DNA from 2 places in the Paenibacillus sp. GL_099_B genome. Region 2 is predicted to be linked to the other one. Evidence: riboswitches for the same ligand, from Rfam matches in the RefSeq annotation. Region 2 holds a riboswitch; the other holds the start of a gene.
The links. Region 2 has a riboswitch for glycine ahead of sdaAB (L-serine ammonia-lyase, iron-sulfur-dependent subunit beta). Riboswitches for the same ligand answer to the same signal wherever they lie in the genome.

Region 1: another riboswitch for glycine. It lies ahead of gcvT (glycine cleavage system aminomethyltransferase GcvT); the one in region 2 lies ahead of sdaAB (L-serine ammonia-lyase, iron-sulfur-dependent subunit beta).

What each region holds. Positions count from the first base shown of each region.
Region 1 covers NZ_CM174430.1:5,539,547-5,547,462, reverse strand. The annotation lists gene ptsP (phosphoenolpyruvate--protein phosphotransferase) at 1-998, shown strand, start outside; gene gcvPB (aminomethyl-transferring glycine dehydrogenase subunit GcvPB) at 1,253-2,692, opposite strand; gene gcvPA (aminomethyl-transferring glycine dehydrogenase subunit GcvPA) at 2,836-4,191, opposite strand; gene gcvT (glycine cleavage system aminomethyltransferase GcvT) at 4,188-5,324, opposite strand; glycine riboswitch at 5,519-5,619, opposite strand; glycine riboswitch at 5,623-5,745, opposite strand; gene gcvH (glycine cleavage system protein GcvH) at 6,093-6,482, shown strand; gene AC3ITG_RS25155 (PTS mannitol transporter subunit IIBC) at 7,050-7,916, shown strand, end outside.
Region 2 covers NZ_CM174430.1:486,672-494,587, reverse strand. The annotation lists gene AC3ITG_RS02400 (YhgE/Pip domain-containing protein) at 1-1,205, opposite strand, end outside; gene sdaAA (L-serine ammonia-lyase, iron-sulfur-dependent, subunit alpha) at 1,462-2,406, opposite strand; gene sdaAB (L-serine ammonia-lyase, iron-sulfur-dependent subunit beta) at 2,396-3,085, opposite strand; glycine riboswitch at 3,197-3,338, opposite strand; glycine riboswitch at 3,343-3,466, opposite strand; gene AC3ITG_RS02385 (MFS transporter) at 3,804-4,901, opposite strand; gene AC3ITG_RS02380 (phosphotransferase enzyme family protein) at 4,931-6,022, opposite strand; gene pstB (phosphate ABC transporter ATP-binding protein PstB) at 6,250-7,005, opposite strand; gene pstA (phosphate ABC transporter permease PstA) at 7,018-7,905, opposite strand; gene pstC (phosphate ABC transporter permease subunit PstC) at 7,908-7,916, opposite strand, start outside.

The sequences.
Region 1 (7,916 bases), 2.0 Mb from region 2:
ATCGTTCCAAACAGGAGCAATACGATGCACAACGTGCGGAGTGGAGAAAACTGCGTGATGAGCCAACGGTAACGGTGGACAACGTTCATGTGGAACTGGCAGCCAACATTGGTACACCGAATGATGTTGCTGGTGTTCTGGAGAATGGCGGCGAGGCTGTAGGCCTGTACCGTACCGAGTTCCTGTACATGGGCAGAGACAAGCTTCCTTCCGAAGACATTCAGTATAATGCTTACAAGGCTGTACTGGAAAAAATGGAAGGCAAACCTGTTGTTGTTCGTACACTCGACATCGGTGGAGATAAAGAGCTTCCATATCTGGACCTGCCAAAAGAAATGAATCCATTCCTCGGTTTCCGCGCAGTTCGTCTGTGTCTGGACCGTCTGGACATTTTCCGTACTCAATTGCGTGCATTGCTGCGTGCAAGCGTACATGGTAACCTGCGTGTCATGTTCCCTATGATCGCAACACTTGGTGAATTCCGTGAAGCGAAAGCTGTCTTGCTCGAAGAGAAAGAGAAGCTGGTTGCTGAAGGTATTGCTGTTTCTGACAGCATTCAACTCGGAATCATGGTCGAAATTCCTTCGACTGCAGTTCTGGCGGATCAATTTGCCAAAGAAGTGGATTTCTTCAGTATCGGAACGAACGATCTGATTCAATACACAATGGCTGCTGACCGTATGAACGAGCGTGTGGCTTATCTGTATCAACCATACAACCCTGCCATCTTGCGTTTGGTTAAAATGGTAATCGATGCAGCACACCGTGAAGGCAAATGGGTTGGCATGTGTGGAGAGATGGCCGGAGACGAAACAGCAATTCCATTGCTGCTCGGTCTCGGACTGGATGAGTTCAGCATGAGTGCAACATCCATTCTGCCAGCTCGTAGTCAGATCACCAAGCTGTCCCGTGCAGACATGCAAGAGCTTGCTGCCAAAGCACTGGATATGCAAACGGCTGAACAAGTCGTTGAATTGGTTCAAAGCATTCAAGCGTAATTTTACGGGGTTTCCACCCGATTTTAAGGGTTCTTTTTCCGATAAAAAAGCTGCAGTCTTGCAGCGATTTTGCCGGTATCTGTTGTTACAGCAGATACCGGCTTTTTTTGTGTGTTGATATAAGAGCTAGGATAGGAATATCGAGTGAAACATATTGAAGGGAGAGGGATCGTATGTAAATCAAAATAAAAATAAAGCTCTTGCTGACTTGGAAACATCAGCAAGAGCTCAGTGTGACTAAAATTATTACATCATTAACTGCAAGCACAGTTCAGTACAGGTTTACGGGCCGCTGTTGTTTCATCCAGACGGGTAACCGGTGTGCCATAAGGGGCATTGAGTACTAATTCAGGTGTCTCTTCTGCTTCCTTGGCAATGCGAATCATCGTATCGATGAACCCATCAAGTGTTTCTTTGCTCTCGGTTTCCGTTGGTTCGATCATGATGCACTCCTCAACGTTCAGCGGGAAGTACACGGTTGGCGGGTGATACCCAAAATCAAGCAATCGTTTGGCAACATCTAGTGTACGTACACCATACTGCTTCAACCCCCGACCAGACATAACGAATTCATGTTTACACACGCCTGGATATGGAATCTCGTAGTAAGGTGCGAGACGGGCCATCATGTAGTTGGCGTTGAGCACCGCACATTCAGATACCCGGCGCAAGCCTTCAGGTCCATAGGTACGAATGTAGGCATAGGCACGGACCAGAATGCCGAAGTTACCATAATACGCTTTGACCCGGCCAATGGATTGATCGCCTTCGCGATCCAATTCATATATACCCTCATCATTTTTAATGACCATCGGTTTCGGCAGAAACGGAATCAAGCGGCTCTTCACGCCAACCGGGCCGGCACCAGGTCCACCTCCGCCGTGCGGAGTACTCATCGTTTTATGCAAATTCAGATGCACCACGTCGAAGCCCATATCGCCAGGTCGGGTGATGCCCATAATGGCATTGGAGTTGGCACCATCGTAGTACAGCAGGCCACCTGCCTGGTGCACAATGGAGGCAATCTCCTGAATGTCTTTTTCAAAAAGTCCGAGTGTGTTCGGGTTGGTCAGCATCAGCGCTGCGGTATCCGAACCAACTGCTGCGCGAAGTGCGTCCAGATCTACCAGACCATCTGCGCGGGAAGGGATCGTTACCGTTTCGAAACCTGCTACGGTTGCACTTGCCGGGTTGGTCCCGTGAGAAGAGTCCGGTACGATAACTTTCGTGCGCTGTTCACCACGACCTTCGTGGTAGGCACGGATCATCATGAGCCCGGTCCATTCGCCATGTGCTCCAGCGGCCGGTTGCAGCGTAACGGCGTCCATACCGGTTAGTCCGGCAAGGTCATTTTGCAACGTGTAAAGCAGTTCAAGTGCACCTTGAATGCTGGATTCATGCTGATATGGATGAATTTTGGCGAACCCGTTGTAACGGGCCACATCCTCATTAATCTTCGGATTATATTTCATCGTACAAGAGCCCAGCGGATAGAATCCGTTATCTATCCCGAAATTACGACGAGACAGGGCAGTGTAATGGCGAATGACGTCAACTTCAAAAACCTCAGGCAATGCTGCTGCTTCCGACCGAAGCATTTCCCGGGGAATCAGGGAATCCACAGCTTGACGGGGAACGTCGCATTCAGGCAAGGAATAAGCGACCCGACCCGGACTGCTAAGTTCAAAAATCAACGATTGCTCCGGTGCTGGAGAGGCAGCCTGGTTAGTGTCTGTTGTGCTGGTTTCAGGTTGGCCCGAAGTGGAGATAGAGGTTACCGTTTCCGATTGTCCTTGAGCTGATGTCGTCGTAGTTGTCTTTGTTGTCGTTTCTTGAGTCACAGCGATCCCTCCAATACACGTGCGAATTCGTCGATCTCTTCCTTGCTGCGTCGTTCAGTAACCGCAATCAGCATATGTCCGGCGAGCTCGGGATAATCACGTCCAAGCTCATAGCCGCCAATGAAACCTGCATCGAGTAATTTCAGTTGTAGTGGTTCCACATTTGTTCCTTCAGGCAGTTGGATAACAAACTCATTGAAAGTAGGTGCGGTAAACGTAAGAGAGACGCCTGGAATTGCGGTAAACGTGTTAAGGGCATAATGGCTCTTTTGCAAATTCAAATCAGCGACGTCGATCATGCCTTGTTTACCCATAATAGACATATAGACAGAGGCGCTTAGCGCGAGTAACGCCTGGTTGGAACAGATGTTGGACGTCGCCTTTTCCCGGCGAATATGCTGTTCCCGTGCTTGCAGCGTGAGTACAAAACCACGCTTGCCGTTGCGGTCCGTTGTCTGGCCTACAATTCGGCCAGGAATCCGGCGCATATGAGCCTGGGATACGGCGAAGTATCCGCATGTTGGGCCGCCGAGTGAAGCGGCGATGCCAAGGGGCTGCGCGTCGCCAACGACGATGTCAGCACCCAGCTTGCCTGGGGCTTCCAGCAGACCCAGCGATAGCGGGTTGGCGCTGACCACGAGCAGACTCTTGTGCGCATGCGCAAGATCTGCGGCCTGTTTTACATTTTCCACGGCGCCGAAGAAGTTCGGGCTTTGGATCATGACGGCTGCGGTGTCATCGGACACGGCGGCTTGCAGGGCATCCCAGTCTGTTACACCATTTTGATATCCAATCTCAACAATCTCCAGATTGAGGCCGTGAGCATAAGCTTGCAATACCTGACGGGATTCGGGGTGCACGGTACGTGACACAATCAGCTGTTTGCGGCGGGTTGCCGCTGCGGCCAGATTGCCTGCTTCCGCAAATGCTGTCGCACCATCGTACATGCTGGCATTGGCTACAGCCATGCCTGTTAACTCACAGATGTAGGATTGAAACTCGAAAATCGCCTGCAATTCTCCTTGGCTGATCTCGGGTTGATAAGGTGTATAGGCTGTATAGAACTCGGAACGGGAGATGACATGATTAATGACGGAGGGAACGTGGTGATCATAAATGCCTGCACCCAGGAAACTGGCGTGTGTCTCGAAGTTGGCATTCGCTCCCGCTAGCTTCGACATATGACGTGTCAGTGCGTATTCATCCAGTTTGGAGGAAATAGGCAGTTCGCCCTGATAGCGAATCTCCTGTGGAATGTCATGGAACAGATCCTCAATCGTTTCCACACCGATGGTTGCCAGCATGGCACTCTGATCCTGCTCGGTCATGGGAATGTAGCGATGCTTGCTCATGCTTGATCAGCTCCTTGAGTAGGTGTCTTTGGCGCACGTGTCCGTTTATGAAATGGGGTCTTCACGACCTCGGCTTTCAGTTTCTTGCCACGAATCTCAATCTCCAGCGGGGTACCCAGTGCAGCATATTTACTGTCAATCAAGGCCAGCCCCAGATTGCGTTTCAATGTAGGCGATTGGGTGCCTGTGGTCACTTCACCAATCTGCACGCCTTCGGCGTAAATCGGATAATGGGGGCGGGGAATGCCCCGTTCCAGCACTTCGATGCCGACCAGCTTGCGGGCAGGCCCATCATTTTTTTGCTGCAACAAGGCTTCATGTCCGATAAACGGTCCGGCATTTAGCTTCACAAACATGCCAACGCCAGCCTCCAGCGGTGAGATGGTTGAAGACAATTCCTGTCCATACAGGGGAAGCTTAGCTTCAAAACGCAGGGTATCCCGGGCACCCAGTCCTGTCGGAACGAGTCCGTGACCTTCTCCCGCTTGCATCAATCCGTTCCAGACCTCAGCAGCTTGTTCCGCAGGAACATAGAGCTCAAAGCCATCTTCACCCGTATATCCGGTGCGGGATAACAACAATGTAACACCACATACCTTCGCATTTGCCACAAAGCGGAAAGGCTCAATGGAAGACACATCGGTGTCTGTCACCGTTCTGAGAATATCTACAGCCAGAGGACCTTGGAGGGCGAGCAGCGCCGTTTGATCCGAATCATTGGTCATTGTTACGCCTGGCGTCATATGCTGTTGCAGCCATGCCCAGTCCTTGTCGATGTTGGAGGCGTTAACTACCAGCATATAATGCTGGTCTTTCAATTTATAGATCAGCAGATCATCGACCACGCCGCCATCCGGATAACACATTAACGTGTATTGGGCCTGACCGGGAACGATTGTTGTTACATCATTGGTGGTCATGTGCTGTAAAAAAGCTTCTGCGTGTTCACCTTGTACGGTGAATTCGCCCATGTGGGATACATCAAATAATCCGGCACGTTCTCGCACCGCTTCATGCTCTTTCTGAATTCCGCTGAATTGCACAGGCAGCTCCCAGCCGCCAAAATCAATGCATCGTACGCCTTCATATTGCTGATAGAGTGGAAAGAGTGGGGTTCTAAGCAAATCGGACATCCAATCACCTCGTCATGGGCCGTCAACCGGCCGAGTGTATAACCATGGATCAATGAATTTGGCATCATATTTTATAAAAGAAGGTAAGGACGCTATAAGGCAGCGCCGCTCTATAACCTGTTTTCGTTTTTTTGGGAAAAAGGAAAAGGACAGGCCAAAGAATCGGCATGCCAGAAGCACGCTGTATTCTTAGGCTCTGTCCTTGGTACCTGAGAGTTACCCCGCCGCCTGATGCAGCAAGTTTCCCCTTGGGTGATCATAACGCCCACACAGGGCGAATAGATGCTCTCCAGAGTTGCGTCCCGTAAAAGTCCTTTTGCCTGAGAGATTCACCTCCGCTTGTCGGTGGTTTACTCCTTCGGCGTTACCGCATGTACACCCTGATTCGGGTGTCAAGGGTAATCTCTCCCTTTACATTCATCCGCGGGTATTGCATAGACCAATTAAACACATTTACTACTCTCATTAAAGCCTGAATCGTCTATTGATGTCAAGAACGATATCATAGAAATGAATAAAAAATCCGAATGATATTTTCAATTCACTTCACAACGTTCGTCTATTTATAAAGAGTGCGCTTACTTTTCTAATATTCACCATTATATGTAGGGAGGGTCCATTTGAGTTACAGGCATATAAGGAAGAAAAACAAATAAATTGTGAGGTATCTTGACATTTGAATCGAAAATATCATACGCTATGTTCTGGGAAAAAGGTTAAGGTCAAAGAAACGCATGCACTCATTAATGAAAAGCGAGGCGGATATCGATGAGCGAATTGAAAAGTGATTTCCTGTACAGTGAAGAGCACGAATGGGTGCAGACCGTAGGGGAGGATACCGTACGTATTGGTATTACCGAGTTCGCGCAGCATCAGCTGGGTGACATTGTGTTTGTGGAATTGCCTGACCTTGAATCGGATGTAAAAGCGGAAGACGGCATTGGAACGATTGAATCCGTCAAAACCGTTTCGGATTTGTTTTCTCCTGTCAGTGGAACGATTATTGCTGTGAATGATGCATTGCAGGATTCCCCGGAGCTGGTTAACAACTCCCCATATAAGGAAGGCTGGATGATTGAAATTCGTGTTGAGGGCGACCTGACAGCAGCACTTTCCACATTGATGAATGCGGATGCGTATCGTAAACATACGGAATAATATTAAGGTGCAAATTTCCGCTAGATACGGAGTTTCAGCTTGATGGAAAAGTCCGTTTAACGTAATAAAAATGAATCGATTGATTATAGATCCGGATGGTGATACAGCTCATTCGGAGAATACTTAGGCGCAATTGCCTCACCTGGGACAGGGTGAGGTAATTGCGCTTTTTTTCGTTGTTAACTGATGAATGGGATGGAATGAATATCAATCTAACGTGTTTCATCATTATTTCTAATTGAGATAGAAACAGCTCATTTAAATAGAATAAATTTACAATTTCATTTGTCATTAAAATGGGGCATTTCGTGGGTATGATACATGAAAGGGAATAACAGGTTCCAATCCATATACAGGTGTAAATAAGGAACAATCCTTTAAATTTAAATCTTGTCATCAACGTTCATGACGGAAGTAGGTTTTCATTTCGTTGTAGAAGATACCGTTTTCATTTACGATATGGTTGTAAATTAAAGATTTATTGCAGATTTGTACCTTCGTTCGTCTGGATCATCGTTGTCAAAATTCAGTGGAATCAAGGTTTAATATGTTGAGGAGGTTTTCAATATGAGTTCAGTGGACGCAAAGTCCGAAAAAAGCGGAGGAATACGGGTCGGCGTTCAGAAGTTTGGACGTTTCCTAAGCGGTATGGTTATGCCGAACATGGGTGCATTTATCGCCTGGGGTCTGATTACGGCATTGTTCATTCCAAAAGGATGGTTCCCTAACGCAGATTTTGCATTGCTGGTTGATCCAATGATCAAATATTTGCTGCCTTTGCTTATCGGTTACACAGGCGGTACCATGGTACACGGCCAACGTGGTGGTGTAGTCGGTGCGATCATGACCATCGGGGTTATTGTCGGCAGTGACATTCCAATGTTTCTTGGTGCTATGATAGCCGGACCATTGGGTGCCTGGGTCATTAAGAAATTTGACAAAGCTGTCGATGGCAAAATTAAATCAGGGTTTGAGATGCTGGTTAACAACTTCTCCGCTGGTATTATTGGTGGGATTTTGGCCCTTCTAGCCCTTAAAGGCATCGGGCCTTTCGTTGAAGCGATTAGCAAGGTGTTGTCAGCCGGGGTAGAAGCTTTGATGAATGCTGGTCTTCTCCCGCTGGTCAATCTGATCATTGAGCCAGGAAAAGTATTATTCCTGAACAATGCGATCAACCATGGGATTCTGACACCAATTGCTACGGATCAAGCAAGAGAATTGGGTCAATCCGTATTATTTATGCTTGAATCCAATCCAGGACCTGGACTCGGCATTTTGCTGGCATACTGCTTCTTCGGTCGCGGATCTGCCAAGTCTTCCGCTCCAGGTGCTGTAATCATCCATTTCTTTGGCGGGATTCACGAGATTTATTTCCCTTACATTCTGATGAGACCGATACTGATTCTGGCTGCGATGGCTGGTGGTGTAGCGGGT
Region 2 (7,916 bases):
GGTGAAGGCAGGTTTCCAGTCAGAGCGACAGGTGTCGCAGCAGACTTGGACTCCAAAGGTATGCCGGATTGTGCAGGACCTGAACGTTTGACCCACGTGCACACAGCTCCCAGAAGCAACGTCGCCGCTCCAATTACCACCAGAAGCAGAACATCATGACTAATCCCATCGCCGCCAAGCACCAGATTCATCATGCCTTCCACCGCGTAGGTTGCTGGCAGATAATGACCGATCTGTTGATAGAAGTCAGGCATGACATCGCGCGGAATGGTTGCGCCCGATGACAACATCAGCAGAGGCAACAATGCACTGTTTAACCATGCTCCAGCATTTCCAAGCAGCAACAAGCTCAATTGCGCCACGAATAGAAAAGATAGAGTAATCAACAACTGAAATAGCCATAACATCCACCATCCATCTGCTGATGATACTCCCATAACATGCATCATCCCCGCTCCAACAAGCGATACGATTAATGCAGCACCAACATTGATGATATTGCGTGCCCAAAAGCGTTCCCATTTCCCTGCCTTGTTACTTAGTTCACCAGAAACCTTTTGCAGATTCATGCCAAGCAGCATTGCACCTGTAAACGTAGCTGTCACAATCAACATTGGTACCATGGAAAAAGCAAAGTTATGAACTGGATTCAGCCGTTCCACTTCTGCCTCCACCCGGGAAGATAACCCCGCTGCCATCGCATTCGCCTGATCGTCAGCCATACCTGATTGATTCAGCACTCCCCGAATGCTGTTTTGCTGTACTTCACGGTTCAACGTCGCTGTAACTTGTGCGGATACGGTCTGCATCACACTTTTTACGGTAGCCACGTTGGATTCATTCATTACATACTTCACTGCCACCGGGCTCGACAAATCTCCCGCCTGCTGCATGAAACCGGATGGAATCTCGATAATCATATATACATCCCGGTCCGTTAACATCTGTCTGGCTTCTTCCATTGATTCAGATGGTTTGATCACGAAATGAAGCCCCTCTGCAAGAGACTTTGCCACCGGCTCCGCCGCAGCCCCATCTTCATTTACGATGGTTACTGCAAGCTGATTCATCCGTGCATTTACCTGATCATATCCACTAAGCCAAATGGTATTAAAAAAAACCTGGAACAATACGGCTGTAATTAACCCGACTACTGTAGCTCCATTTTTCAAAAACAGAAGACTCGTTTGAAAAACACTTTTCATGTTATCCATCTCCTTAATTTGTATAACTTATTCTCGGTCCTATATATCTTGTTGATATATAACAATACATAATATATCTAATCGATATATAAACGTCAATACCTTTTTATTTTTCTTGTTGGAACAACAAAAAAGCCGATACGCTTCTTCTTCAGGAAGAATTCGTATCGGCTTTTTTATAATAATGGGAGCAGATCATTACCGTTAATGATCCAAGTTCCACGAATTAAATTCAGTTCTTGTTCGTTCATGGATGTTATGCCTTGGCTTCTGGTTCATTTTCAGCAGGAGACTCAGCTTCAATCTCAGGCTCCGCACGCTTCGCCTTTGGTTTAGCAAGCTTCTCCATCATTTTCCGTCCTGTCGGTGTTTGGGCAAGCCCACCTTGGGCCGTTTCACGGTGCCTGCTCGGCATCGCACTGCCCACTTCCAGCATGACATCAATGACTTCGTCAGAAGGAATGGCACTTCGTACCCCGGCCAGCGCCATGTCGGCCGCAGCCAAAGCGGTTACGGCACCCAGTCCGTTACGGACGATGCACGGAATTTCCACGAGGCCTGCGACAGGATCGCAGATAAGGCCCAATGTGTTTTTTAACGCGAGACCTACCGCATGAACCACTTGCTCCGGCGTTCCTCCACGCAGCTCCACCATAGCTCCAGCGGCCATGCCGATGGCAGAACCCACTTCAGCCTGACAGCCGCCCTCGGCACCGGAGATAAATGAATTGTTGGCAATGACGTAACCGATCGCTCCCGCACAGAACAGACCGTTCACCAGATGCTCGTCACTCCAGCCAAAACGCTCCTGGGAGCTGATAAACACACCCGGAATGATGCCGCAAGAACCGGCTGTCGGTGTCGCTACGATCCGGCCCATGGAGGCATTCACTTCCGATACACAAAGGGCATACGCCATGGCCAGTGCAGAAGCATCTCCAGAACAAGTCTCACCTTTACGAATGTACTCAGCCATTTTTTTGCCGTCTCCGCCAGTCAAGCCGCTGCGTGATGTTGTATCTTCTGTTAGCCCTTTGTGTACAGCTTCCTTCATCACCTGATAGTAATCCGACATCTGCCGCACAACATCCACTTCCGAGATATTCGTCTCCTGAACCTGCTCTTCGATCATCAGCTCGGCAATGGTCTTGGACTCTGCTGTACAGATGGTATTCAGTTCATGTAGATGTTTAAACCGCATCAGGCTCGACCCCTCTCTTCAAATCAATCACGCGAATGTCCAGCATATGATCCAGCGACCGCAGACGGTTCAACATCTCAGGATTCGGCACACCATCCATCTCCATCGCTGTCAGTGCTTCACCATCCCGGGCTTTCCGATCCACTTGCATGTACCCGATGTTCACCCCGGACGAACTGATGGTGGAGGTTACCGAAGCGAGCACCCCTGCTTTGTCCGAATGGCGAAGTACAAGTGTGGGGAACTCTCCGCTGATCTGTACACGAAAATCATTCAATGCATGCACCGATACACTACCACCGCCGATGGAAGCACCGATTAGTGAACATTGACGGTCTCCGTGCCATAGTTCAATCTTGACCGTATTCGGATGAGGAGCAGGCAGGCCGCTTGTGAAAAACTCTACCTCCATACCCGCTTCCTCTGCATATTGTTCTGCATCCGGTATACGTGGGTCATCAGTCACATAATCAAGCAGGCCACCGATCAACGCAAGATCCGTACCATGCCCCTGATACGTATCAGCAAACGAGCCGTATAGAGTTAATCGAGCGCGTTCAGGCGTGCATCCCAGCCACTGACGGGCAATTCGCCCCAATCTTGCCGCTCCAGCCGTATGTGAACTTGATGGACCTGTCATGGACGGACCAATAATTGAAAAAACATCTTTAAAACGCATCGCAAACCCTCCATTTATAATCGTCATTTTCATCCAGACGTACACCCATAATGTTCCTTTATTACTGAATGATGACATGAGAAAAGGACAGAAGAAGGCCCTAGGCCCTCTCTCTGTCCTCGATACCTGAGAGTTTCATGATAAGCAGCGCGGCGAATCGATGCATTCCTGTATTCACAGGTGATGTCACCCTGCACACCGTGCTGCTTGACCATATACCCCTTGGGTGGCGCAGTTCGCGCACTCTCCAGAGTTGCGTCCAACGATGGTACATTTACCTGAGAGATTAACCGCTGCGCCGGGTGCGTAGCAGCTTGCTCCTTCGGTGCCCGACAGCTGCCATTTTACTCGACAAGCTCAGGTCTCTCCCGCTCGCTATCATTCGCTGTATGGAACCATTCTGATTTTGTACCAGAACGATAATTGAAGTTTTTAATACTTTCTCATTAAGATTAATCGACCGGAAGATCAGTGTCAACAAACTTAACGATTTCTTTGCGAATATTTGCTTTTTACCATTTTATACACAAGATAAACTAACGAATTGTAAACTTTCATCACATGAATGTGTTAATGCGTTTCATCTCGAAAGCGTATACATTGTTCATTTTCTATTAGCCAATATCTGTGTTTAATACTATCTATGTTATGTTCCACAGAACGGTTCGGGTATTCAGGCAACCATTATTCTGTACTAGAATTGTTGTGTTTCTGCTTGTCACCCCACCATCGCCTTAGGCTTCGCCGGTTCATCGTAATACCTGCTTCGGGAAGGAAGCATACTCGTCACCAATCCCAACGCAGCCAGCAGCATAACCCCAGATACAACTGTATATACCATACGAAGTGACAACTGCTCTGCCACTACCCCTGCAATCAAAATGGAAGCCACCTGCAGCAGACTTAACACAAGTCCAAGTACACTACTCATTCGCCCCATCAGATCGACAGGGATATTATTTTGATAAAAGTTAACCAGGCCCGTATTCGCCAGTGCCGAGCACAGACCGAGCAGAATAAAGGCAACCGCCGCCAGCTCAAACGAGAATGAACGGGAGAAAAGAAAATAATCCAGCGACATGCCGACTACCAGAATAATCTGGAACAGGGCATATATACCGACCACGTAGCCCGACTTCCGGCTAAAGCTCAGTACAGCTCTCCAATCCTGGGCAACCATCTGAGGGGTCAGTCTGCTGCCTGTCCCTATATTCTGTTCTCCAATGCCCAGTTTGGGAAGAAACATTAGAATCAACGCAGAAGCAACAAAGGAAACCGCATTGGCATAAATGGCTGCCGCCGGAGATAGATAAATCAGCATCACTCCTGCAACTGCTGGGCCGGTAATAAATGCCCCTGAGCTGATCAGGGCTTGTAGGGAATTGAAGCGCTTGCGCCGTTCAGCAGGTACCAACCGGGTAATGTATACCTGAGAGGAAGGGACAAATATAGATGAAGACATGCTGATCAAAAACATCACTGCGTACATCATCCATAGGCTGGACATCAGTGGGAGCGCCGCCACCAACAATGCCCGTAGCATATCAGCACCAATCATCAGCTGTCGCTGATCATAACGATCAATCAGGCTGCCTGACCAAAACTTAGTGCACACCGAAGCAATCGGCGAGATAATCCACAACCCTGCGACTGCCGCTGGAGACTGTGTCATATTCAATACCATCAGGTTAATCGCCACAATATATATGAAATCACCCAGATTGGATATGCCCACTCCGCTAAGTAGCAATCCGGCATGCTTCCAGCCACCAGACTGCCCCTTCGATGCAACTCTCTTTGCACGAATGTTCTTCATAGCGCTACCCACCCACTAGAAATCACAAATTATAACTCATAGAAAATACTCTCGTTCTGTACATATGGTCTACAAAATTTGCTGCATATAAGAGGCATTCGCTCTTTCATCCATTCGTACCTGGACTCATTCTCCATCTGAAATGCAAAATAGCCGAACGTAAAAATCAGCATGAATCCTTCCATTAACCGAATATCACGCTTCGTCAGTGGTCCTGTCTGCTCCGTATATCCCGATAGGAAGACATCCCGTTCCTCCCGATTGAAAATCGTAGCCGCACCTCCGGCATCAAAGAGATAGTAGCCATACCCGTATAAACAAAAATCAATCATAGATATGCCCTGATCCGTCACTAGCAGATTGCCGCGGGTAATATCTCCGTGTATTACTCCCCATGTCTCGGCATTCTGCGGATACGTTTCGAGTTGCCCGTTAATGTTCTCAAACGTCTCACGAATCAGATCGAAATCTTCAGGAGTAAAGATGCCACGTCTAACGCCTTCCTCCAATTGCTCCAACATGACCAGATTCTCTTTGATCGAGCCATAGGCTGGTCTTACTCCCGTTTGCTCTAAGGCAGGGCTATCGTTATATATATCTGAGATGATCGCCTTATCAGCGTGCTGTTCACGGTCATTCGTCTGCTGCCCGCTTTCAGACTTCAGTGAACCCACCTGTGGCTCAGGAGCTCCCGTTGGTCGTCGTCCATATTGGTGCAACGTCTGCAACTGTACGCCCAAATCATGAATCTGCGCTGTTGTCAGACGTTCTCCCTGCTTAATATCCCTGCCCTCAATCCATTCCAGAACAGTACAACAGATCTCTTCTCCTGCTTCGTCCAACCAGACGGTGACCCACTCATCCGATGTATTTCGCACAGGTATCTGCACTCGCAATGGGCTGGTAGCCCGTAATTCATAAAGTAGATTCATCTCTGCTTCAAGTGCAGGTCGTGTATGCTGGATGCCCGTCATGCTTGCAAAAGCGGCTTTATGTATACGCAATAGGTATTTCTGTCCGGTTGATTCATCAACCACCTGATACGTTAGATTTTCATTATGTCGGATAAAGGAAATTGCAGGCTTTTCTATGGAATAATGCGAGATAATTTCATTTGCCATGGTGTCATGGGAAATCTTATGGGTAGTTATGATCTACATCTCCTTCTCTTATCAAATTAAAGGTAGCGTTTACAAATATCGTAGCATGATTGTTTTTACTTTGGCAAACTATTCCAAATACGTGCTTATGTAAAAAAGCATAACCCCCGAACTGCATCGCCCGGGTGCTATGCTTCCTTCTATCTCTATAAATCTATCTAGATCTCATACTCCATCCAATATAACAATTAACCGAAACGTCCCATAATATATTCTTGTGTCAGACGATTGTCCGGGTTGGTGAAAATATGCTCCGTATCTCCGTGTTCAATCATGCTTCCCAGATAAAAATAAGCTGTATAATCCGAGATGCGTGCCGCCTGCTGCATATTATGGGTAACAATTACGATCCGAAGATCCTTCTTGAGCTCCGAGATCAACTCCTCCACCTTACCCGTTGATACCGGGTCAAGCGCGGATGCCGGCTCATCGAGCAGCAAAATCTGCGGATCAACCGACAACGCGCGGGCGATACAGAGCCGCTGCTGTTGTCCACCCGAAAGGGCCAGGGCAGATTCATTCAGTCTGTCCTTCACTTCGTCCCAGAGCGCAGCGCGGCGCAGGCTTTTTTCCACAATTTCATCCAGTGCCTTCTTGCTCTTGATACCGCGGTAGCGGGGGCCAAACGCGATATTATTGTAAATGGACTTGTGAAAAGGATTCGGCTTCTGCCAAACCATGCCGATCTTCTGGCGAAGCTTGATTACATCTGTGCCCGGCTCATTCAGATCATTGCCATCCATCCAGATATGTCCCTCCGTGCGGGAACCGGCAATCTCGTCGTTCATTCGGTTGAGCGACCGCAGGAATGTGGATTTACCACAGCCGGATGGTCCAATGAGTGCCGTTACACTGGCTTCGGGAAAAGTCAGGCTGATCTGCTTAACTGCCTGAAAATGCCCATAATATATGCTTAACTGTTCCGTACCAAAAGGTATGGCCATATTGGTTCCTCCTTATTTCGAAGCTGTCATGCGGCGGTAAACCACCCGACCGATCCAGCGTGCACTCAGATTGAACGCCAGCACAAGAAGTACAAGCACGGCTGAAGCCCCAGCTGCTACTTCTTTGGAATCTGGGCCAATACCTTCACTGTTTACTTTCCAGATGTGTACGGCCAGCGTCTCTGCCGGACGCAATGGATTGATCGGCGACCTTGGACTCGTTGGATTCCAGTCCGTGAAGTCCAGCGGTGGACTACTCATACCCGCTGTAAACATCAGGGCTGCTGCTTCACCGAAGATACGGCCCGATGCCAGGATCGTACCCGTGATCAAGCTTGGCAATGCCACAGGCAGCAGAATGGAGGTAATAATTTTCCATTTGGACAACCCGAGTGCAAGACCCGCTTCCTTCTGCTCTTTCGGAACGGCCCGGAACGCTTGCTCCGTTGTCCGCACCATAAGCGGAAGATTGAATATAGCCAAGGCCATGGCACCCGATAATAAGGAGAATCCAAGACCAAATGTATTAACAATTAACAAGAGTCCGAACAAACCAATAACGATAGATGGGAACGAGGATAACACTTCGACAACGAGTCGAATAAAACTTGTGATCCGGCCCGGCTTGGCGTACTCAGCCATATAAATACCGCCGCCCCATCCGAGCGGAATCGTAATAATCAAAGTCAGAACAAGCAGGAATATCGAGTTGAATAATTGCGGTCCAATCCCGCCTCCACCTTTGAGCAACTGTGGTGCACTGGTCAGAAAGTGCCAGTTAATCTGCCCAATCCCACGTACCAGAATGAAGCCAAGCAAACCGAGCAAGAGAACAACAATGAACAGGGCCAGAACAACGATAATGGATGTGGCAACTTTATCTACCGTTTTAGCCTTCATTTTCATACCCG